4 regions of the Rhodococcus erythropolis R138 genome follow, and region 4 is predicted to be linked to each of the others. Evidence: riboswitches for the same ligand, from Rfam matches in the RefSeq annotation. Region 4 holds a riboswitch; each other region holds the start of a gene.
What was found. Region 4 has a riboswitch for cobalamin ahead of metE (5-methyltetrahydropteroyltriglutamate--homocysteine S-methyltransferase). Riboswitches for the same ligand answer to the same signal wherever they lie in the genome.
Positions count from the first base shown of each region.

Region 1: linked by a shared signal. The riboswitch ahead of H351_RS26585 (FecCD family ABC transporter permease) and the one ahead of metE (5-methyltetrahydropteroyltriglutamate--homocysteine S-methyltransferase) in region 4 are both predicted to bind cobalamin.
Region 2: linked by a shared signal. The riboswitch ahead of H351_RS22165 (ABC transporter substrate-binding protein) and the one ahead of metE (5-methyltetrahydropteroyltriglutamate--homocysteine S-methyltransferase) in region 4 are both predicted to bind cobalamin.
Region 3: linked by a shared signal. The riboswitch ahead of cobN (cobaltochelatase subunit CobN) and the one ahead of metE (5-methyltetrahydropteroyltriglutamate--homocysteine S-methyltransferase) in region 4 are both predicted to bind cobalamin.

Region 1 covers NZ_CP007255.1:5,782,081-5,788,064, forward strand. Annotated here, with positions in the region: gene H351_RS26580 (ABC transporter ATP-binding protein) at 1-596, opposite strand, end outside; gene H351_RS26585 (FecCD family ABC transporter permease) at 593-1,600, opposite strand; cobalamin riboswitch at 1,718-1,853, opposite strand; gene H351_RS26590 (TetR/AcrR family transcriptional regulator) at 1,870-2,382, opposite strand; gene H351_RS26595 (alpha/beta hydrolase) at 2,531-3,469, shown strand; gene H351_RS26600 (cation diffusion facilitator family transporter) at 3,480-4,439, shown strand; gene H351_RS26605 (hypothetical protein) at 4,468-4,773, shown strand; gene epsC (serine O-acetyltransferase EpsC) at 4,832-5,410, opposite strand; gene cysK (cysteine synthase A) at 5,416-5,984, opposite strand, start outside.
Region 2 covers NZ_CP007255.1:4,824,840-4,830,823, forward strand. Annotated here, with positions in the region: gene H351_RS22160 (FecCD family ABC transporter permease) at 1-716, opposite strand, end outside; gene H351_RS22165 (ABC transporter substrate-binding protein) at 713-1,708, opposite strand; cobalamin riboswitch at 1,825-1,972, opposite strand; gene H351_RS22170 (MMPL family transporter) at 2,042-4,162, shown strand; gene H351_RS32795 (hypothetical protein) at 4,292-4,414, shown strand; gene H351_RS22175 (SDR family oxidoreductase) at 4,465-5,984, shown strand, end outside.
Region 3 covers NZ_CP007255.1:3,744,050-3,750,033, reverse strand. Annotated here, with positions in the region: gene H351_RS17255 (GMC oxidoreductase) at 1-69, shown strand, start outside; gene cobN (cobaltochelatase subunit CobN) at 109-3,729, opposite strand; cobalamin riboswitch at 3,769-3,901, opposite strand; gene cobG (precorrin-3B synthase) at 3,953-5,095, shown strand; gene H351_RS17240 (precorrin-8X methylmutase) at 5,115-5,741, shown strand; gene cobJ (precorrin-3B C(17)-methyltransferase) at 5,738-5,984, shown strand, end outside.
Region 4 covers NZ_CP007255.1:2,027,248-2,033,231, forward strand. Annotated here, with positions in the region: gene H351_RS09525 (MarR family winged helix-turn-helix transcriptional regulator) at 1-151, opposite strand, end outside; gene H351_RS09530 (TetR/AcrR family transcriptional regulator) at 256-870, shown strand; gene H351_RS09535 (ABC transporter substrate-binding protein) at 1,045-2,643, shown strand; gene metE (5-methyltetrahydropteroyltriglutamate--homocysteine S-methyltransferase) at 2,703-4,967, opposite strand; cobalamin riboswitch at 5,127-5,335, opposite strand; gene H351_RS09545 (helix-turn-helix domain-containing protein) at 5,433-5,870, opposite strand.

The sequences.
Region 1 (5,984 bases), 2.5 Mb from region 4:
TCGTGCAGTGCCATGATCACCGTCCGGTCCAACGACCGGACCAGATCGAGCAGTTCGAGTTGATGCCGGATGTCGAGATGATTGGTCGGCTCGTCGAGGATGAGCACGCCGGCGTCCTGCGCGAGACCTCGGGCGAGAAATACCCGCCGACGCTCGCCGCCGGAAAGCGTGTCCATCGAAGAGAGCCTGTGCTCGATCATTCCGACCTCGCCCAGAGCACGATCAACGACGGCATTCTCGTGCTTTCCGCCGACACTCCAGGGCTTTGTATGTGGCGTGCGCCCCAGAGTCACGTACTCGTGAACCAACAAATCGGCGGGACTCTGCTCTTCCTGCGCCACAAAAGAAATGGCTTTGGCCCGCGAACGCGCGGACATCGCGTGCACGGACTCGCCGCCGACGCGTACGTCACCGTCGGCGATCGGTCCGAGACCGGCAAGCGCACGCAACAAAGTCGACTTGCCCGATCCGTTCGGACCGACGACGCCTACTACTGCACCGGCGTCCGCCGCGATGTCGACGCCCTTGACGACGGTTCGGCGGTCGATGCGGACAACGACTCCGGACGCGGTCACCGCCAGGGCGCGGGCGCTCACGAACTGCCACCGAATCGGTAGCGCCGACGGCCGAGAAGCAGGAGAAACAGCGGGGCACCGATCACCCCGGTCACCACGCTCAGCGGGATCTCGGTCGGCCGCAACGAGGTCCGCGCCACGACGTCGACCCACACCAGGAACGACGCGCCGATCAGCGCTGCCGCCGGCAACACCACTCGATGTCTGGCTCCGACAAGCATGCGTGTGACGTGCGGTATGACCAAGCCTACGAAGGCAATCGCGCCGGACACTGCAACCATCGTGCCGACCAACGCTGCCAGCACGCCGAACAGCACGTTTCGCAGGGTTCGGATGGGAATACCGAGCGAAGCCGCGACGTTCGGTCCGGCCGCCAGCGCATCCAGCCAACCGTGCAGGGCGAACACCGCTGCCGTCAGCAGGAACACTACGATGACCGGCGCCCACAACTTGTCCCAGGATGCCCCGGCCAAACTTCCCAGGAGCCAGAACAATACGGACTGCGCGGCCTGGGAATCATTGGTACGCAGCACCAGAAAACTCGCGATCGCCGACAGGGCGGATGCGGTAACGGTGCCGGTCAGAACCAATCGCAGTGGAGTGATACCGCCTTGCAGCGTCGCGATGGTGAAGACGAGAATCGCAGCTCCCAACGCCCCGATCATCGCGCCGAAACTGAGCGCCCACACTCCCGCGCCGGCGAACAGTCCGGTGGTGATGACGGCGGTGGCACCGACACTCGCGCCGGACGACACTCCCAGCAGGTGGGGATCGGCAAGAGCGTTACGGACGAGGGTTTGCACCACCGCGCCGGCGACGGCAAGACCAGCGCCGACGGCCAGACCGAGCAGTACCCGCGGTGCTCTGATCCCCCACACGATCGCAAGTTCGGAACGCGTGACGGGTGGGCCTCCGAAGCGCGAGTGCACCACGTCCACCACAGTGGACACGGGGAGCATCTCGGATCCGAATGCCAACGCGCACACAGCAGAGAGCACGGTGACGACCAGCAGAGCGGGCAGCACGATACCCGGACTGAGCCGTCCTCGAGGCGCACCAGCCTTCGGCGAAGGCAGGTGGGTAGGTGGAGACAGAGCTCCGCCAACAGCATTCATGGTGTGACCGATCCATCCTCGTGGCATGACACAACGTCAACGAGGGTGGTATCTGGCTACGGTCGACGCAGGGACGACCTCACAGTGGCGGGACCGCGCCGGAATTGCACCGACTTCCCATTACCTCGATGATGACGTCAGAACCATAACGGACCGCAGTCACCATTCGATACACCGGATCAGGATTCCGACGCGATCATCGATCTCGCCTGCCGCACGACGGCTTCCGTTCGCACTCGAAGGTCTTCGGGTGAATCCGATTCCAGCACAACCCGATGCACCTGGCTGTCCACGGCAGTCACAGTCAGCCGCGACGTCAACAACGCATCGTCCGCACTGAAACCGCGGCTCTGCAAGTACTCCGAAAAACCCAGTACCAGTTGCCGATTCATTCCTTCGACCTGCGCGATGAGCTCACGCGTACGCGGAACCTGATCGTAGAGCAGGTGAAAGAACTCTCGCGGCTTACTGTTCACTTCGACCGCGCACTCCACCAACATCCGGACGGCCTCGTCCGGGGTGAGCTCACGCTCGACGATGTCGGCAAGGCAGAGCGCAAAACTCTCCCGCGCAGCACTCACGTGACGGTTCGCCAACTCCGCGAGGATCTCGTACTTGTCGCCGAAATACTGGTAGAGCGAGCCCACCGACACCCCTGCCTCGTCAGCGATCCGGTTGGTGGTCGCTGCCATGCCCTCCGACGCGAAAACGCGAGTAGCTGCCTCCAGGATCGCGTCGTAGGTAGCCCTCGAGCGCTGCTGGGAGGGCCTTTTCCGCCGAGTCGACACGGTCCTCCGATGCGAGTTGTCAGCCGCGACGCCGATACCGAGAATTGTGTAGGTGACCAGCGCCGATTACTCGAAGTTTATGCCCGACCGGTACACCGACCACATGCCGGCGCCGACCCCGACGTGGTGGGAGTGGAACGGCAACACCGTCCACGTCGCACGGGCAGTGGTTCCAGACGCGCCGGTTCGTGTTCTCGGCATCCACGGCGCCGGCGGCTACTCGGGCGCATTGTGGCCGTTCGCCGGGATCGGCGTGAAACTCGGAGCCGAAGTCCTCTTCCCTGATCTTCCGCTGTACGGCGACACCGTCGTAGCCGATCCCGCCGGCGTCCGGTACGAGCAGTGGGTCGATCTCCTCTGCGATCTCGTCCGGGCCGAGAAGGCAGCCGACGATCGGCCGCTGGTGTTGTTGGGCGCCAGCATCGGCGGTCTGCTGGCCTACGAGGTAGCCGCGCGGACCGGTCTGGCCGACGCCGTCGTCGCTACCTGCCTGCTCGATCCCTCGAATCCGTCGGCCAGAGCTGCCGCGGCGCGGTTCGGCCCGATGGGTGTCTACGGCGCTCCCCTGATGCGCCGCACCGAACGACTGGTGGGCCGTATCCGCGTGCCCATCCGTTGGGTCGCCGACGTCGCGAACATGAGCAGCAACCGTGAACTCGCGACGCTGTGCGCAACCGATCCGCGCGGTGGCGGTGTTCGGGTGCCACTCGGATTCCTCAGCAGCTACTTCTCGTTCGAGCACACCGCACCCGAAGCATTTCGGACGACGCCCGTTCTGCTCACCCACCCGGCCGCCGACCGATGGACGCCACCCGAACTGAGCTTGCAGTTCCTCCGCCGCATCAACGCACCCACCGAATTCGTGATGCTGGACGGGTGCGGGCACTTTCCCGTCGAAGAGCCGGGCCTGACGCAGTTCCACGACGCCGTCGACACACTGCTGCGCTCCGTCGCCGAGCGTCACCGCACGAAACCGTCGCCACCCGCCTAGCCTGAAGTTCGTGAGCATCGAACCCAAGGCCGAGCCGACGGGAAACGGCGACGAGAGCACCACGACAGTCGTACTGGCGTTTGCGGCTAACGCGCTGATCGCCGGGGCCAAGACGGCGGCCGCCATCGTCACCGGATCTGCATCGATGGTCGCCGAGGCCACCCACTCCTGGGCCGATACCGGCAACGAAGTGCTGCTGCTGATCGCGAACCGCCGCTCGAAAAGGGTTCCCGACCGAGACCAGCCACTCGGGTACGGCCGGGAGGCCTACATCTGGTCGATGTTCGCCGCCCTCGGACTCTTCGCGCTCGGCGCAGGTGTGTCGATCACCCACGGCATCCAGGAACTGTTCCATTCCGAACCGGCCACCGACTTCGGTGTCGCCTACGCAGTCCTCGGCGTCTCGTTCATCCTCGAAGGCATCTCGTTCCGGCAGGCGTACAAGCAACTCCGAACCGAAGCATCCGCCGTGAACCGCGACGTCATGGCCCAGGCGCTCAACACGTCCGACCCGACGACCCGGGCCGTGTTCGCCGAAGATGCTGCGGCACTGATCGGTTTGGTCATCGCATTCGTCGGCGTCCTACTGCACCAGATCACCGGTTCACCGATCCCCGACGCCCTCGGCTCCATCTTCGTCGGCATACTTCTCGGAGTCATCGCGATCATCCTGATCGATCGCAACCGCCGATTCCTGGTCGGCGAAGAGGCCTCACCGACGCTGCGGGCAGCAGCCGTCGAAGCTCTCACCCAACTGCCCGAGATCAACCGAATCACGTTCCTGCGCATGGAATACCTCGGTCCGCGGCAGGTGTACCTGGTGGCCAGCGTCGACCTGGTCGGCGACTACGCGGAATCCCGAGTGGCCCACACGTTGCGCGAACTCGAACGCTCACTCGAGCAGAGTCCACGCGTCGTGCGAGCGATCCTGACCCTCTCGACGCCCGAAGAACCGTCGATCGCAGTCTGAACTTCCGGCCGGGCGATAGGCTCGTTCGATGCGCGCACTGATCGTAATTCTGGCGGTTCTGGGATTTGTCGTCGGGGGAATTCCCCTGGTAGGCAGTCTGATCGACGTGATGACCAGTCCTGACGAGACCATCGTCTATCAGGGTTCCTACGTACCACTGCGCGGCGTACAGATGGCTCGGGACTACGAGTCGTCGTTGAACATCGCTTTCGACGCCCGATCGGACAATCCACGCTGGCTCGTCCTGGCCTGCTATCCCCTGATCGGAGCAGCACTGGGCGCTGCGACGGCCGTCGTACTGGGACGTCGCGGGTGGCACCTGACGCGAGCCTGAACAGACGCCGATGGCCACCCGCCGTCTACACGAGGGTGGCCATCGAAGAAGGAGTGCTTCAGATGTACATCGCAGGATCGATGTAACTGTTCGGGTCCACCAGTTTTTCCTTGGTGGTCCGTGGCCGCGCCACCGCCGGGATACCCGTCGCGATGGATTCGGCCGGAACATCTCTGGTGACAACGGCATTGGCGCCGATAGCGCTACCTTCACCGATGACGACAGGTCCGAGGATCTTGGCACCAGCGCCGACGGTGACCCGGTCTCCCAGCGTCGGGTGACGCTTGACCTGCTCGAGCGAGCGACCACCCAGGGTGACGCCGTGATAGAGCATCACGTCGTTACCGACCTCGGCCGTCTCCCCGATCACGACGCCCATGCCGTGGTCGATGAAGAACCGTCGACCGATGGTGGCACCGGGGTGAATCTCGATGCCGGTAACGAAGCGTGTCAGCTGCGAGAGCACTCGCGCCGGGCCGCGTAGCGCAGGGACGACCCACATGCGATGCGCAACCCGATGCGCCCAAATGGCATGCAGCCCTGAATAAACGAGCGCGTTCTCCACATTGCTGCGCGCGGCAGGATCCTGACCGCGCGCAGCCTGCAGGTCCTCGCGAATTGTCCCGAGGATACTCACAAGTCTCAGTCCCGGATGTGTTCGAACAGCGGGGTGGAGATGTAACGCTCGCCGAAGTCACACACGACAGCCACGATCAGCTTGCCGGCGTTTTCCGGACGCTTCGCCAACTCGAGTGCGGCCCAGACGATGGCACCGGACGAGATGCCGCCCAGGATGCCTTCCTGGGTTCCGAGTGCGCGAGCGACCTCGATGGAATCGGGGAACGAGACGTCGATGATCTCGTCGTAGATCTCGCGATCGAGGACGTCGGGCACGAAGTTCGCGCCGATTCCCTGGATCTTGTGGGGACCGGGCTGGCCACCGTTGAGGATCGGCGAGTCGATGGGCTCGACGCCCACGATCTTGACCTCGGGCTTGTACTTGCGAAGGGTGCGTCCGACGCCGGTGATGGTGCCGCCGGTGCCGATGCCGGACACGAAGATGTCGACGGCGCCGTCGGTGTCGGCCCAGACCTCTTCGCCCGTCGTCGCCTCGTGGATGGCCGGGTTGGCCGGGTTCGCGAACTGGCTGGCCGAGACAGCGTTCTCGGTCTGCTCGACGATTTCCTTGGCCTTGGCGACTGCACCGGCCA
Region 2 (5,984 bases), 2.8 Mb from region 4:
GCTGCAGCCCCGTCGTCACCGGTCTGCAAGACGTCCATCCACCGCGAACTGAACAGAAGGGCCGTGCCGACGACGACCAGTGCGATCGTCGGGAAGATCAGCGTCGACCATCGCGCATCACCGAATCCGCCGGCAATCCAGTGCATCACCGACGTCACGTGCCGATCATCGGCCAACACCAGGATGCAAAAGGTGATGAGCGCCGAGAATATTTGGGCGAGCGCTACACCCACCAAAATGATCGCGGTCGGCTGCGGATACCGGCCGCCGATCAGCAGTGCGAGAAACAACGGGATCATCGCCCCGACGAATGCTGCGACCGGAATCGTGAAAACCCCGAGGAGGCCGGCGCCGAAACCCAGCACCGACACGAGCACCACCATGAATCCCGCACCCGACGAAACTCCGAGCAGATACGGGTCGGCAAGAGGATTCCGTGTGACAGCCTGAGCAACAGCACCCGACATCGCCAAGGAAGCACCCACGACCGCAGCCGTGAGTGCACGTGGCAGGCGGGAGTCGATCACGATCGACTCCCGCGCCGCGGTCCACCACGTTTCGAAAGTCCCTGGCGCCAAACGGGCTCCGACTATCGCCCAGACGTCACCGACGGGAATGCGAACCGATCCCAAGGAGACGGCCAACCCCAGGACGATCGCCAAGGCGACCGCCAAGCCGACAAGTAGGGCGCCGTACCCGTAACGCGTGCGGGTCACTTCGCCGCGTCAGCGCCCGGATGGAAGGCCGTCGCGATGGTCTGTGCCGAACGCACCAACCGTGAACTCTCGAACAGGTCCGCGAGAGGAACCACGACGAACCGGTTCTGCTGCACAGCAGGGGTGGTCGCCATCAACGGCTGGGCACGGAGGAAGTCGATCTTCTGCTCGGCCGTCTTGTCGCCGTAGTCGATGACCACGATCGCCTGGGGTGCACGCTCGGCAACAGCTTCCCACGATGCGTCGATGTAGGGCTTTGTCCCTTCGGCGAAGATGTTCGAGACACCGGAGTATTCCGCGACCAATTGACCGACGCCGACTCCGCCGATGGTCGTCGGAACCTGGTCACCACTGTCGTAGAAGAAGGTCGGTACCGGCGCCGCGTCCCCGACCGAAGCGCGGACGGAATCGAGACCATCGCTGATCTCCTCTGCGACCTCGCGGGCGGAATCTTCAACGCCCAGGACTCGACCGAGTTGCGTGTAGTCGTTCTCGAGCAATCCGATGTCGGGGAAACCGGTGCCACAGTATTCCGAGAAGAGGAAGGTGTTGATTCCGCGCTCGCCGAAAGCGTCTCGGGAACGGCCCTGCTTCTCGTTGAAGGCACTGGTCATTCCTCCGACCACGAAGTCCGGATCGACGTCGAGAACCTGCTCCATGCTGGGGAACGTATCGGAGAGGCTGGGAATCTTGTTGAATACATCGGCGGTCTCCGCAGTTGGCGGATTGTCGCTGTACGCCCGACCGACGATCCGGTCACCCGCACCGATTTCGATGAGCGCCTCGGTGACATGCCCGTTCAAAGACACGATGCGCTGCGGCGGCGAGTCGAAGGTCATCTCTCGATCGCAGTTGGTCACGGACACAGGCTGTGCGAAGGATTCCGCAGCAGACGCGGACTCTGATTCCTGGCCTTTGGAACAACCTGCCGAAACCAAGGCGACCGCGATGAGAACAGCGGCGGCGCGGGACGGGGAGAACTGAAGTGACACGGGGACCTCGTAAGGGCTCTGAGCCACGAATGAGAATCCGACAGACAACTCCGCCCGCACACTGATACTCGGCCAGAGCTCCTGCTGGACTTCCTTTTCGTAGACCACGACGAATGGATGTCGCACACCGCGCGGTGGGTAATCGGGCTTGCCGACGCTCGGTGACTACCGAGAATCGACCTACCGTTGCGGGTCAGCGCCGGATTCGGACCGGCTTCCCCCACACGCGTGGCTTGCAAGTGCTTCGAGCAGTATGCATGACGTTTCCGATTCAAGACCAAACGCCCACTACAGTCGATCTGGCCAGACGCCCCCACACACCGGAGTTGATACATGACACGCTGGGCCCAAACCGTCGTCGCCCGGAAATGGTGGGTACTGAGCCTCGCGGTTCTGATAGTTCTCATCAGTGGGGTGTGGGGACTCGGAGTGTTCGGCAAGCTCAGCCAGGGCGGCTTCATCGATCCGGGCAGCGACTCCGCGAAGGTTGCGGACATCATCGAAGACAATCTCGGGCCGCAGACCCCGGACATCATCGCGATCTACTCACCCACCGACGGCAAGACCCTCGACGACATCGGGCCGGCAGTAACGGCCGCCGTCGACCAGTTCAAAACGGAAGTGCCGACCGCGTCGGTGAAGTCGTATTGGGGAACGGACGCCGCGGCCAAGGCCAGTCTGCTCTCGAACGACGGATCCATGGCGGCCGTTGCGATCACGTTGGCACCGGACTCGGGCGTCACACCTGCTACTTTCGCCGATCTCTTGCCGAAGCTCGAAGTTGAAGGTGCCGAGGCACAATTCGCGGGTAATACCGTTGTCGGCGTCGCGTTCAACACCAAGCTGGAGAAAGACCTGGTGGTCGCCGAAGCCATCGCCATTCCGATCACTCTGGTGCTGCTGGTCTTCATCTTCGGCGGCATCGTCGCTGCGGCGGTTCCGGTATTCGTGGGTGTACTCAGTGTCTTGAGCGCCTTGGCGGTTCTGCGAATCCTCACGTTGATCACCGATGTGTCCTCGTTCTCGATCAACGTCGCTTCTCTTCTCGGGTTGGGACTTGCAATCGACTACGGACTGTTCGTGGTCGGTCGGTTCCGTGAAGAACTGAATTCGGGCTCGGACCCGGGAGCGGCTGCGCAGCGGACAGTTCTGACCGCGGGTCGCACCGTCATGTTCTCGGGTCTGCTGCTGATCTGCGCGTTCAGCGGCATGCTCGTTTTCCCGCAGGCCGTCATCCGGTCTTTGGGTTTCGGTGCGATCGCAGCAGTACTGAGCGCGGCGGTTCTGTCGCTGACCGCTGTGCCTGCGCTGCTTGCCATTCTGGGGCATCGCATCAACGCCCTGACGTGGCGCAAGGATGCGGCGCAACGCGGCGAGGAACGCTCGCGCAAGTTCTGGGGCCGCGTCGTCACGTGGGTGATGAAGCGTCCGGTCGCGGTCTCGGTGACGATCGTGGCCGTGCTGCTCGTGATGGCCTCGCCGCTGCTCGGTGCCCGTTTGGGAGAACTCTCGTACACCGCACTCCCGGACAACAACCCCGCTCGCGTCGCAATGGACACGTTGGTCAACGACTTCCCGCAGACCGGCAACGGCGCGACGATGATCCTTCAGGCCGAGGACGGGAACACTCTCACCCCGGCCGAAGGTGCAGCGATCGCCGAGTCCGCCGGTCAGGTCGAGGGCATCGGTCAGGCGACCGTCGTCGCGAGCACCAATCAACTCATCGCGGTTCAGGCTCTCTACAGCGAGGGCTCTACACCCCAATCACAGAGCACCGCAGTGACAGATCTGCGTGCGATCTCCGCTCCCGACGGAACAGTGCTGCTTGTCGGTGGCGGTCAAGCCATGGTCGACGACGGCAACAACGCCGTCCTGCACTGGTTGCCGGTGATGATCCTCATCATGGTCGGATCGACCTTGATCCTGTTGTTCCTCGCGTTCGGTTCGGTGGTCCTGCCCATCAAGGCGGTACTGATGGCCGCGCTGAGCCTCGCGACCACCTTCGGAGTCCTCACCTTCGTCTTCCAGGACGGTCACGGCGTCGAACTCCTCGGGGTCAGTCAAACTCCGCTGGAGGCGACGTTCGTCGTGCTCATCCTGGCGGTGGTGTTCGGATTGTCCACGGACTACGAGGTTTTCCTGATGTCCCGGATGGTCGAGGCCAAGAACGCGGGAGCGACGACGGAGGAAGCAGTCAAGTTCGGAACCGAACGCACCGGCCGCATCGTGACGGCCGCCGCCCTACTCCTGATCGTGGTGACGGGGGCATTCGCGATGTCCGGGTTGTCGGTGATGAAGTTCCTGGGCGTCGGCATGATCGTCGCGCTGATCGTCGACGCGACCATCATCCGCATGTTGCTCGTGCCCTCGCTCGTGAAGTTGATGGGCGAAGCGAACTGGTGGGCTCCGGCCTGGATGAAAAAGGTTCACGCGAAGGTCGGCATCGGCCACTGATTTCGGGCCACTGATCACGCACTAGTGGATTTCCCTGATCGGGCAGTCGTCCTCGAGGATGACTGCCCGATCAGGGAAATCGCTCCGCAGGGCGATGTTCTCCGAAGCTGATTTCGTCAGACTTGGAGCATGACAATTTTCGAATGGATCCTTGCAATCCCCGCTCTTGCACTTGCCGTCGCGTTCCTGTTTTCCGGAATCATCGCTGCGGGCATCGACTTCGACACCGAGGATGGCGTCATGACGCACTGATGTCCGGTTCCCTCTAGCCGTCGATCTTACTTTGGAGTAAGTTACCGACCATGGCCACATACATCGTCACTGGCGGTACCGGGTTCCTCGGACGAGCTGTACTACCGCTCCTGCTCGAGCATGATGAAACTGCTCAGATCCACGTGCTGGTCAGAGCGGGTTCTGTCGCAAAACTCGAAGGACAGGTGTCGGCAATTCCGGGCGGTGATCGAGTGCATCCGCTCGTTGGCGATCTCACCGAGCCCGAGCTGGGCATCGACTCTCCCCCGCCGGCCGACCATGTCCTTCACCTCGGCGCGATCTACGACATCACGGCCGGAGACGAGCAGGCTTCGACGAATGTCGAGGGCACACGCTCCGTGGTCGAACTTGCTGCGAAACTGGGAGCCACCCTTCATCACGTGTCATCGGTCGCAGTCGCAGGCGACTATCCGGGCACGTTCAGCGAGACCGATTTCGATTGCGGCCAAGGCTTTCCGACGCCGTACCACCGAACCAAGTTCGAGGCCGAGAAGCTCGTTCGAGAACGAGAAGGCCTCACCTGGCGTGTTTATCGGCCGTCTGCCGTGGTCGGCAACTCCGTCACCGGAGAGATGGACAAGATCGACGGACCGTATTACTTGTTCCCAGGTCTGGCGCTACTCGCGAAACTACCTGCAGCACTACCTGTCCCGATCCCCAACCTCGGGGCAACCAACGTGGTGCCGGTCGATTATGTGGCCGCTGCCCTCGTCGAGTTGATGCATGTGCCCGGCCGTGACGGCGAAGCATTCCATCTCGTCAATCCGAAACCTCAACCGGTACGCGAAATCTATGCCGGCCTCGCCAAGGCCGCCGGAGCACCGCGGCCCGCGCTCAGCCTGCCGGGCGTGATCGCCAAACCCTTTGTCTCGCCATTGCCGATGGACTCGGCAGAATCGGCACGGAAAGTCTTCCTCGATCGCATCGGCATGCCTGCAGCGTTGCTCGACAACATGACGATGGCGCCGACCTTCACCTCCGAGAGAACCGTTGCCGCCCTCGCCGGATCAGGCCTGACGGTCCCCGAGTTCGGCTCCTACTCGACGGTCTTGTGGAAGTACTGGCGCGCAAACCTCGATCCCAATCGCGCACGTCGCAACCATCCCGAAGGACCACTTGTCGGGCGGATAGTCCTGATCACCGGTGGCTCGTCCGGAATCGGCAAGGCCTCTGCCATCGCCGCCGCCCAGAAAGGCGCCACAGTTCTCCTGATCGCACGCCGCACCGACGAACTCGATGCCGCGGTACAGGAGATTCGATCAAGCGGAGGCAAAGCGTTCGGTTATCCCTGCGACATCACCGACGACGAGTCGGTCCAGCACACGATCAAAAGCATTCTGACAGAACATGATCACGTGGACATGTTGGTCAACAACGCCGGCCGATCCATTCGGCGCGGCATTTACCATTCCACGGATCGTTTCCACGACTACGAACGAACGATGGCCGTGAACTACTTCGGCGCTGTGCGATTGGTGCTCGCATTGTTGCCCACCATGCGTTCTCGCCGCTTCGGTCACATCGTGAACATCAGCAGCGCGGGAGTCCA
Region 3 (5,984 bases), 1.7 Mb from region 4:
AATCCATCACTGACCATCACTGCTCTGGCGGAGCGGAACATCGCTCAGATCATCAAGTCCGGACGCTGAAGCACTTCGGCGCCCGGACCTGCCGGTGATTCTCGAGGTTTACTCCCCCTCGAGTTCGCCTTCGGTTTCGAGGTACACCTGACGCAAGCCGTCGAGTGTCTTCTGCTCGGGGTGCTCCCACATGTTGCGCTCAGCGGCTTCGAGGAGCCGCTCGGCGATTCCGTGTAGTGCCCACGGATTGGATTGCGTCATGAACTTCTGGTTCTGCTCGTCCAGAACGTAGGTCTCGGCGAGCTTTTCGTACATCCAGTCCGCGACCACGTTGGTGGTGGCGTCGTACCCGAAGAGGTAGTCGACCGTGGCCGCCATCTCGAAGGCACCCTTGTACCCATGACGGCGCATCGCGTCGAGCCAGCGGGGATTGACCACGCGCGCCCGGAAGACACGTGCGGTCTCTTCCGAAAGTGTGCGTGTGCGAACCGATTCCGGCCTAGTGCTGTCGCCGATATATGCCTCGGGCGACTTTCCGGTCAGCGCGCGCACGGTGGCAACCATGCCGCCGTGGTACTGGAAGTAGTCGTCCGAATCGGCGATGTCGTGCTCACGTGTGTCGGTGTTCTTGGCCGCCACGTTGATTCGACGGTAAGCACTGCGCATGTCGTCGGCTGCCGGGATTCCGTCGAGCCCACGGCCGTACGCGAAGCCGCCCCAGTTGGTGTACACCTCGGCGAGGTCGTCGTCACCGCGCCAGGTCTTGGAGTCGATGAGTTGCAGCAGTCCGGCGCCGTAGGTTCCGGGCTTCGAACCGAAGATACGGGTGGTCGCACGCCTGGCGTCGCCGTGCTCGGCAAGGTCGGCCTGTGAGTGGGCGCGCACGTAGTTCTGCTCGTCCGTCTCGTCCAGTGCCGCGACCAGCTGAACGGCGTCGTCGAGCAGTGCGAGCACGTGCGGGAACGCATCACGGAAGAATCCGGAGATGCGGACGGTGACGTCGATGCGCGGGCGGCCGAGTTCTTCGAGATCGATGACTTCGAGGTTGACGACGCGTCGGCTTGCTTCGTCCCAGACGGGGCGAACACCGAGGAGCGCGAACACTTCGGCGATGTCGTCGCCGGAGGTACGCATGGCGGCGGTTCCCCACACCGACAGACCCACCGAGCGCGGGTATTCGCCGTGATCGGCGAGATACCGAGCGGCGAGCGACTCGGCCATCGCCTGACCGGTCTCCCACGCCAGGCGTGAAGGAACTGCCTTGGGGTCGACGGAGTAGAAGTTACGACCAGTGGGAAGAACATTGATCAGGCCGCGGAGCGGTGACCCACTCGGACCCGCGGCGATGAATCCGCCGTCGAGCGCGTGCAGGACCTGCTTGATCTCGTTGTCGGTCTGCCGCAGACGCGGAACCACTTCGGTGGCCGCGAACTGCAGGATCTTCACGACGGTCTCGTCGTCGCTGAGTTGTTCTGCCGCAGCGGGGTTCCAATCGGCGTCGTACATGCCGCGAACCAGTGCGTGCGCCTTTTCCTCGACGTCGTCGACACGGCTGCGCGACTCGTCGCCGTCTTCGCTGAGCCCGAGTGCTTCACGCAAACCGGGGACGCTCTGTTCGCCGCCCCACATCTGACGGGCTCGCAGCATGGCGAGGACCAGTTCGATTTCGGCGTCGCCCTGGGGTGCACGGCCGAGAATGTGCAGACCGTCGCGGATCTGGACGTCCTTGATCTCGCACAGCCAACCGTCGACGTGCAGGAGCATGTCGTCGAACACGTCTTCTTCAGGCCGCTCGGCGAGGCCGAGGTCGTGGTCCATCTTGGCGGCACGCATCAGTGTCCAGATCTGCTGGCGAATAGCCGGGAGCTTGGACGGATCGAGTGCGGAAATGTTGGAGTGCTCGTCGAGCAGTTGCTCGAGGCGGGAGATGTCGCCGTAGCTTTCGGCACGGGCCATCGGCGGGATCAGGTGATCGACGAGCGTCGCGTGAGCACGACGCTTGGCCTGTGTTCCCTCACCCGGATCGTTGACCAGGAACGGGTAGATCAGCGGCAGGTCGCCGAGCGCTGCGTCGGTGCCGCAGTTGCTGGACATGCCGAGCGTCTTGCCCGGCAACCATTCGAGGTTGCCGTGCTTGCCGAGGTGCACAACGGCGTCGGCGCCGAATCCGCCGTTGTCCGGGGTGGCAGCGATCCAGCGGTAGGCCGCGAGGTAGTGGTGGCTCGGCGGCAGATCCGGGTCGTGGTAGATCGCGACAGGCTTTTCACCGAATCCCCGCGGCGGCTGAACCATGAGGACGATGTTGTTGAATCGCAGTGCCGCGATAACGATTTCGCCGTCCGGATCCTGCGAGCGATCGACGTACAGCTCGCCGGGCGCTGTGCCCCAGTGTTCCTCGACTCCGCTGCGCAACTCTTCGGGCAGGGTGGCGAACCAGTCGCGGTACTTCGCTGCCGAGATGCGGATCGGATTGCCCTCGAGCTGCTCGGCAGTGAGCCAGTCGGGATCCTGTCCGCCGGCCGCGATCAGGGCGTGGATCAGCGCATCGCCGTCCTTGGCCGCCAGGCCGGGAACTGCGTCAGGGCCGTCGACCGGACCGAGGTCGTAACCGGCAGAACGCATTTCGGTGAGCAGATCGATTGCGCTCGCCGGAGTGTCGAGGCCAACGGCGTTGCCGATGCGAGCGTGCTTGGTGGGGTACGCCGACAGCATCAACGCAACACGACGCTCTGGCGTCGGAATATGACGCAACTTGCCGTGACGCACCGCGATGCCGGCCACGCGGGCTGCGCGCTCCGGATCAGGCATGTACGTGGACAGTCCGTCGGAATCGATTTCCTTGAACGAGAACGGCACCGTGATGATGCGCCCGTCGAATTCGGGGACCGCAACCTGCGTCGCGACGTCGAGCGGCGACAATCCGTCGTCGTTGGCATCCCAGGTGGCGCGGCTGCTGGTCAGGCACAGTCCCTGCAAGATCGGAACGTCCAAAGCGGCGAGTGCTGCCACGTCCCACGCTTCGTCGTCGCCGCCCGCCGATGCGGTGGCGGGCTTGGTGCCGCCGGCAGCAAGAACCGTCACGACCATGGCGTCGGCGCGGCGGAGCGTGCTCAGAAGTTCGGCTTCTGCGGTTCGCAGAGATGCGCAGTAGATCGGCAGCGCGGTGCCACCGGCCTCGGCGACCGCGTCGCACAACGCCTGGATATACCGGGTGTTTCCGGCCAAATGCTGGGCGCGGTAGTACAGAACTGCGATGACCGGACCGCTCGCCGAGTCGAGATCGGGCGCGAAATCAGCGATGCCCCAGGAAGGCAGGTGAGCCGGCGGCTCGAAACCGTGGCCGGTGAGCAGGACGGTGTCGGAGAGGAAGTGGTGCAGCTGTGCCAGATTCTGTGTGCCACCCTCAGCCAGGTAGTTGTGCGCCTCGGCAGCAACACCGGCGGAGACCGTCGAGCACTCCATGAGGTCGGCATCCGGCGCGTGCTCGCCGCCGAGAACGACTACGGGGAGTCCGGAGGCGAGGACCATGTCCAGGCCGTCTTCCCAGCTGCGACGGCTGCCGAGGATACGAACGATCACGAGGTCGACGCCGTCGAGCAAGGGCGGCAAGTCCTCCGAGACCAGCAAGCGTGAGGGGTTGGCCCAGCGATAGGAGACGCCGTCGCCGGCTTCCTGGCTGGCGCGGGCGCTCAGCAGATCGGTATCGGACGTGGAGAGCAGAAGAATCACGGGTGAAGCCTTCCTGGGGTTTCGCGCCCCGTGGCACAGATCTGTCATCGACGGCGGTTGAGGGTCTGACTCGTGTTTCCGAGCGGAAACACGTCCCGCTCGAGCAACACTCACAGTGGCGCGACCGCACCGGACTTTCACCGGTTTCCTCAACTGCCGTCACTGGTGGTGGTGATGCTACCGGTCCGCAGAAGGCACTCATGACAGGTCGTACCCTGGAGCCATGCCCACGGACCGTTCACAGCCAGACGCGTGCCCGGGTGCACTGCAAGTTCACCACGCCGCCGACGGCGCACTGGCACGCGTGCGCCTACCCGGCGGACTCCTCACCCCGGTCCAATTGCAGACGCTCGCCGACGCAGCGCGCGATCTCGGCAACGGGCAGATGGAACTCACTTCGAGGGGCAACGTCCAACTGCGCTCGGTCTCGGATCCCGAAGCCTTCGCGTCGCGAATCGCGTCGGCCGGCCTGCTGCCGTCCGCGACGCACGAGCGAGTGCGCAACATCCTCGCGTCCCCACTGTCCGGCCGTATCGGGGGCGTAGCCGACATTCGTGAACTGGTCCACCGTCTCGATTCGGCGATCCAAGCGGATCAAGCATTGGCGGATCTGCCAGGGCGAACCCTGTTCACCCTCGACGACGGGCGCGGAGACATCACCGGGCTACGGGGCGATTTCGGGCTCCATGCGCGCAGCGCCACCGAGCATTCACTGGTGCTCGCCGGTCACCACACCACTCACCGCGTCCAGGCGGACGACGCCGTCGAATTGCTCCTCGAGGCGGCTCGATCATTCCTCGACGTCCGCGACAAGCACTGGCGCCTGGCCGAGGTTCCGGACGGAATCGAACGCACCCTCGAGCAGCTGGGTCTGAGCGCCGAGTCCACCGGTGCGGCGGACCTCACGCCGGATGCACGACCCACCATCGGCTGGCTCGAGCAGCGCGACGGGACCGTAGCCCTGGGCGGAGGCTTGCGATTCGGGCTGCTCGACGCTCGGCTGGCCGAGTTCCTGGCCGCCGTCGACAAGCCCGTCGTCGTGACGCCGTGGCGATCGGTGCATATCTTCGACCTCGACGAATGGGCTGCCGAGCAGGTAGTCCGGGTGTTGGCGCCGATGGGGCTGATCTTCGACGAGAACTCACCGTGGCTCGACGTCACCGCCTGCACCGGAAGCCCGGGATGCGAGAAGTCGCTCGCCGATGTGCGCACCGACGCCATCACCGCGGTAGAGCAGGCAGAACTGCCAGTCGTCGGGCGCCAGCACTGGGCCGGGTGCGACCGCAGCTGCGGACGTCCCCGCGGGGACGTAGCGGATGTGATTGCGACGGGTGACGGTTACCGGGTGAATCCGGCCGATCGGTGATGCCTCTATCGTGTGGCACATGATCGAGTACATCCGTGACGGCGCGGAAATCTATCGCCAGTCCTTTGCCACCATTCGGGCCGAAGCCGACCTGAGCCGTTTCCCGGCGGATGTCTCGCAAGCTGTAGTGCGCATGATTCATGCAAGTGGCCAGGTCGATCTCGTCGACGACGTCGCCTTCACACCGGGTGTCGTCTCGGCTGCGCGCGCAGCTCTGCGCGACGGCGCGCCGATTTTCTGCGACGCTCAGATGGTGGCTGCCGGCATCACGCGCAAGCGTCTGCCCGCCGGTAACGACGTCATCTGCACCCTCGGCGATCCGCGGGTTCCCGTGCTGGCGTCGACCATCGACAACACTCGCTCGGCGGCTGCTCTCGAACTGTGGGGAGCCAAGCTCGAGGGCGCTGTTGTCGCGATCGGAAACGCACCCACCGCACTGTTCCATCTCCTGAACCTCATCGAAGCCGGCGCACCCCGTCCGGCCGCCATCGTCGGAGGTCCGGTCGGCTTCATCGGCGCTGCCGAGTCGAAGGAAGCCCTCATCGAACACGCCAGCGGGATCGATCATCTCGTTCTCCGCGGCCGACGCGGCGGTAGCGCGATCACCGCGGCCGTCGTCAATGCGATTGCGAGCGAGGTCGAATGAGTGCAGGCAAGCTCTGGGGTGTAGGTATCGGCCCCGGCGATCCCGAATTGGTGACCGTCAAAGCCGCTCGCGTCATCGGCGAGGCCGATGTGGTTGCGTTCCACTCCGCGAGGCACGGCAAGAGCATCTCCCGCGGAGTTGCAGCGCCGTACATGCGCGAAGGACAGATCGAAGAACACCTCGTCTACCCCGTGACCACCGAGACCGTTGATCATCCCGGCGGATACCAGGGCGCGATGGACG
Region 4 (5,984 bases):
TGGAGGCTCGGTTGAGCGTCAGGAGAACCTCGGTGGCGAGCTGATCGCGAAAGCCGTGTTCGGTGGCCAGCTTTTTGTTGGCCAGTTCGATGAACGACCAGAAATTGAGTTCGCCGACGGTTGACTGGTCATCGGTTGTCCGGTCATTCATGGACTAACCCTAGCGCGATCGGCAGGTGATTAATCTATGTACTAGATTTCGGGGTTCTGATGAAACTTCGCAACCTGGCACTGCGGTCGAGGTTCTGAACTATCGTGACGCGCGTGACTGTGCGCAGCGACGAGTTTCCCCTGGATACCGACCTCATGTCGGTGGGGCAACTCGAGCGGAGACGACGATTGACCACGGCGGTGGTCGAGATGCTTGCAGAGATGCCGTCGGATCGAATCCAGATGAAAGAAGTGTCGGAGCGTTCAGGCGTGGCGCTAGGCACTCTCTATCGCTACTTTCCGACCAAACAGCAACTTCTTGCTGCGGCGATGACGGCGTGGAGCGGGCTCGAATCGGCTCGTCGTCCTGAGGAGTCGCGAACAGGCGGCGAAGAGAGCAACGCGTACGAACGGGTTCTGGCACTTCATCGCCGCGAGATGAAGGCATTCGAGCGTAGGCCTCACTTCGCTCGACTCGAGATCGAACTCCATTCGTCCTCGGATCAGTTCGTGATCGAGTCGTTGGATCAGCGCGCGGCTGCCCATCGGAGAATGCTGTTCGAATTGATGGACGGTATTCCGGCCGAGACGGCGCGGGTTGCGGCCGTGGCAATGGGCGGCACGATGTTGACGGCCCTTGCACTGTGGACCAGTGGCCGGATCGGGTTCGCAGAGGCCCAGCGGAACGTCGAAGACGTCATCGGACTGGTACTTCGCTGAACGATGTCACTCTAGAATTCAGTTCTTGTTTCTCTCGCTGTGAATGCGAATCATCGCTGCAGCTTTGTGAAAACGAAGACGAAGGGAGCGTCCTTACCTAGAATTCACTTACAAAACTGCCGGGATGTCCGATCCAAGGATCGACGTGTCCGTGAACTGTGAAAGTGAGTCGCAATGAAGCGCTCGTACCGAGCTCGCTCTCGAATCTGGATGGTTGTCCTGGCGTCGGCGACACTGGTGGTGACGGGGTGCGCCGGTAGCAGCCAAGGTACGACCACGGATGCATCGGACGTGACGGTCGGAGTTGTCGGTGACCAGAACAACGGGGGAGAGCCGCGCTCGGGTGGCACCGTGTCGTTTGCCACCTACAACGGGATCAGCAGTCTCGATCCGGCTGACCGTCAGGACGGCGGCGCTACCGGTGGTAGCGAAATGGCGGCCATCTACGACCTTCTGATGCGCTTCGATACGGCGGCGGGCGAATACGTTCCCCACTTGGCGCAGTCTTTGTCGGCCAACGGCGACAACACGGTGTGGACACTGAAATTGCGCGACGGCGTCACCTTCAGCGACGGCACTCCGATGGACAGTGCGGCAGTCCTGTGGAGTATCGATCACTATCTGCAGAAGAAGGGAACTCACGCGCTGGTGTGGAAGACCACTGTGCGCGAGACGAATTCACCGGATCCGAGTACGGTCGTCTTCACATTGGCGCAGCCGTGGGACGAGTTCCCGATCATGTTCACCACCGGTCCCGGCATGATCGTCGCGCCCTCGTCGATGGCTACCGGCACGTTCACCCCGATCGGGGCAGGTCCGTTCACCGTCGAGAAGTTCGCCTCCCAGGACGAATTGGTGCTCGCTGCCCGTCCGACGTACTGGGACGGGGCACCGTACCTCGAGAAGTTGCGCTTTCCGGCAATCGTCAACGAGAAGAGCAAACTCGAGGGATTGCACACCGACGGAATTCAGGTCGCCTATCTGAAGTCTCCCGATTTCATACACGAGGCTTTCGAAGCCGGTGATCCAGGATTTGTGTACTCGGCCAGCATGGCCGGCGTTCTGGCAATCAATCAGCGCGACGATCGGGCAGCGAAGGACGAGCGCGTGCGTAAGGCGATTGTCGCTGCGGTGGACCCGACTACGTTCAACGAGCGAGTTCAGGGCGGCTTCGGCGAACCCGGCACCGACATGTTCGCGTCGTGGTCGCAGTGGCACGGATCGGTGGCCGGGAACGGCTTCGACCCCGAGGCGGCGAAGAAGTATCTCGCCGAGGCGAAGGCCGACGGTTACGACGGAAAACTGACGTACGTCGGTATGAACGATCCGGCGACGCAGCGCAGCGCACTGACGTTTCAGTCGCTCTTGCAGGCAGTGGGTTTCACGGTCGACATCACCTACGCAACCAGCATCAACGATCTGATTTCCATGCTGTACGCGAAGCATGACTACGACGTGTCCTACTTCGCGTTCAACGTGCTGGAAGAGTCACCGTTCGTGCGTATGTACGGCAACCTGTTCAGCGAATCGCCGTCGAACATTCTCGGCTACAAGAACGCTCGGATGGACGAGTTGCTCGGCAAGTTGCAAACAGCGTCGGGCGAGGATGAGCGGCGAGCCGTCATCGACGATATTCAGACCGTGGTCAACGAGACGGCGCCGATGGCCGTGGTCAACTCCGGCAAGGTTTTCATCCCGTGGCGCGAGAACGTGCACGGAGTGATGCCGAGTGCGGACGGGATTCTGCTCTTCGGCAACACGTGGTTGAGCTGACCCCCCGTGCGCCTTTTTGGTAGTGCCCACCACCAAAAAGGCGCACCGGGGCTTCGCCCCTAAAGCTCCGCTCGTACCACCTTCGCGGCTTCGACGAGGTTACGAAGCGACGCTTCGACCTCGATCGGCCCCCGTGTCTTCAATCCGCAGTCCGGATTGACCCACAACCGCTCGACCGGAACAGCTTTGAGTGCCTCACGCAGTGATTCGGCAATTTCGTCGACGCTCGGCACCCGCGGCGAGTGGATGTCGTAAACACCGGGGCCGACGCCGAGATCGAACCCGACCGAACTGAGATCGTCGAGGACCTCCATGTGTGAGCGTGCCGCCTCGATGGACGTGACGTCCGCGTCGAGGCCGGCGATGGCGCCGATCACCGCTCCGAACTCGGAGTAGCACAGGTGCGTGTGGATCGCGGTGGAATCCGCGACGCCCGAGGTGGCCAACCGGAAGGCGCCGACCGACCAGTCCAGGTAGGCGCGCTGATCCTCGGCACGCAGTGGGAGTAGTTCTCGCAGAGCCGGTTCGTCGACCTGGATGATTCCGATTCCGGCGGCCTGCAGATCGACGGTCTCGTCTCGAATGGCCAGTGCGACTTGATTTGCCGAGTCGGCGAGGGGTTGGTCGTCGCGGACGAACGACCAGGCCAGAATGGTGACGGGTCCGGTGAGCATGCCCTTGACCGGCTTGTCGGTCAGGGACTGTGCGTACGTGATCCAGTCGACGGTCATCTGCTTCGCGCGCGAGACGTCGCCGTACAGAATCGGCGGACGCACGCAGCGGGTGCCGTACGACTGGACCCAACCGTTGGCGGTGGCGAAGAATCCGTCCAACTGCTCCGCGAAGTACTGGACCATGTCGTTGCGTTCCGGCTCACCGTGCACAAGCACGTCCAGGTCCAGCTTTTCCTGGAGCGCAACAACTTCGGCAATTTCGGCGCGCATACGGTTGACGTACTCGGCTTCGTCGATCTCGCCCTTGCGCAGCGCTGCGCGAGCGATGCGGATCTTCGAGGTTTGCGGGTACGAACCGATGGTCGTCGTGGGCAGCGGCGGCAGAGAAAGCAGCTCGTCCTGGGCAGCGCGACGTTCGGCGGCGGGCGCGCGACCGGTCGCCGAGTTCAGCACCGCGTCCAGACGGCCTCGAACACTCGCATCATTGAGTCTGCGATCGTCCTTGCGGGTCGACGCGGCCGCTCGTGCCAGAGCGAACTCGTCCTCCACCGACTCTCGGCCCTGTGTGAGAGCGGTTGCGAGAGTTACTACTTCCTTGACCTTCTCGGTGCCGAACGCGAGCCACGAGCGCAGGGCCTTGTCGACATCGGACTCAGCGTCGAGTGTGTACGGAACGTGCAGCAGGGAGCACGACGTGGAGACGGCAAGCGTGTCCACGCTGCCGAACAAGGCACCCAAAGTGCTCAGTGCCGAGTCCAGATCGGACCGCCAGATGTTTCGTCCGTCGACCACTCCGGCGACGATTAGTTTGCGGGCGAGTTCAGGTACGGAGCCGATCGAATCCTGACCGGCCACCAGGTCGACGGCAAATCCTTCGACGCCGGTGGACGCAAGCGCGGGCAACGCGTCACGCAGCGAACCGAAGTACGACGCCAACAGGATCGACGGCCGCTTAGGCAGCGCTGAAAGCTGTTCGTACGCAGCGCGTGCCGCTTCGATTTCCTCGTCGGTGCGATCGCCCACGAGGGCGGGTTCGTCGAGCTGAATCCAGCTCGCACCGGCCTTCGCGAGCCGACCGAGTAGATCCGCGTAGAGGGGGAGTAGTTCGTCGAGCCGCGAGAGCAGCGGCTCGTCTGTGCCGACAGCCTTCGAGAGCAGCAGGAAGGTGACCGGTCCGATGACGACCGGGCGGGCTGCAATGCCGTCGGAAAGTGCTTCTGCCAGTTCGGACAAGACCTTGGACGGGTCGAGTGCGAACGTGGTGGACGGTGAAATCTCCGGCACCAGGTAGTGGTAGTTGGTGTCGAACCACTTCGTCATTTCGAGTGGCGCGATGGTGTCCGTCCCACGGGCAGCGGCAAAGTAGCGGTCCAACGGATCGGCGACCGACGCGACGCGGTCGGGCAGCGCGCCGAGAAGAACTGCGGTGTCGAGCATCTGGTCGTAGAAGGAGAAGGTATTGACCGGGATGGAGTCGAGGCCCAGGTCACGGAGGTCGGCCAAGCCCTGCCGACGGAGGTCACGGGCGCCAGCCTGCAGGGCGTCGGCGTCGATGCGCCCTGCCCAGTAGCTTTCGGTTGCCCGCTTGAGTTCTCGATGAGGACCGATGCGCGGTGAGCCCAGCACGGTCGAAGTGAATGTTGTTGTCACGGAGTTTCTCCAGATTGCCAATGCATTGATGGCCACTGCCGGCAGACGGGTACACCTCACGAGACCTCGAGTTTCGGCGGACAGTACTGCCCGCACCGCACACGAGGTCCGATGGAGATCTACACGCCCATTCCACGAGGCGGTGGACCGTCGGGCACGGCGTGCCCGACACAGTCGGCAGGTCTTCGGACTCGCGGGCACTCGATCGAGTTGGATCGAACCTACTGGCCGTCGCTTCCCAGGCGGATGCCCAGTGCACATAAACGGCGGTCGTTCCTGCTTACCGCTGCGGGACAGTCCCGGATTTTCACCGGGTTCCCTCTCACTCCGACAGCTTGCGCTGACGGGGCTTCGACGCCGGGAACGGTCTTCGGGGCTCCTCATGACCGCGCCGGGCGAACCAGCTGCATCGACCAGCATAAGGCCAACCCTCCCTGAGCAGTCAAGGAGAGTCGGCGAAGGGCGCTACGCGCGTGACATGTAGGAATTCGAGTCCGGTGGTACGCGCGGAAGATTCTCGGAGGAACGTAGATTCTCCGCCATTTCGACAAGCAGATCCTGCGAAGACGGCGATAGATCGACGACGCGAGAGGTGAGGTTTCGCAGGCGCACGTTGTGCAGCTGTTCGAGGAGAGAGAGGTCCGCCTCGCCGCCCGAGATCGCGGGCGGAGTTTGATCGGACGGGGCGTAGAAGTAGTCCGGATGGACGTTGAAGAAGTGGGCGAGGGCGGCAACCACTTCGGGTGACGGGTTGGTTCGGACGCCGGTGCGCAGTTGGGACAGGTACGGCGTCGAGATGCGGCAGCCGAACTCGGTCATGCCGCGAACGACCATCGCGTTGGTGACGTGAAAGTCGGCAGTCTCGAACAGCGAGTTCAAGCGATCGTTGAACTGGTTCGACATGAGACGTCCCTTCCCCCGTTACGCACAGGCTCCGTCGATTCAATTAACTGCATCATAGCCAGTTATCGAACGATTAGCTGTTTTGGATTCTCGCGAAGGGGGTCGTTTGCAGGG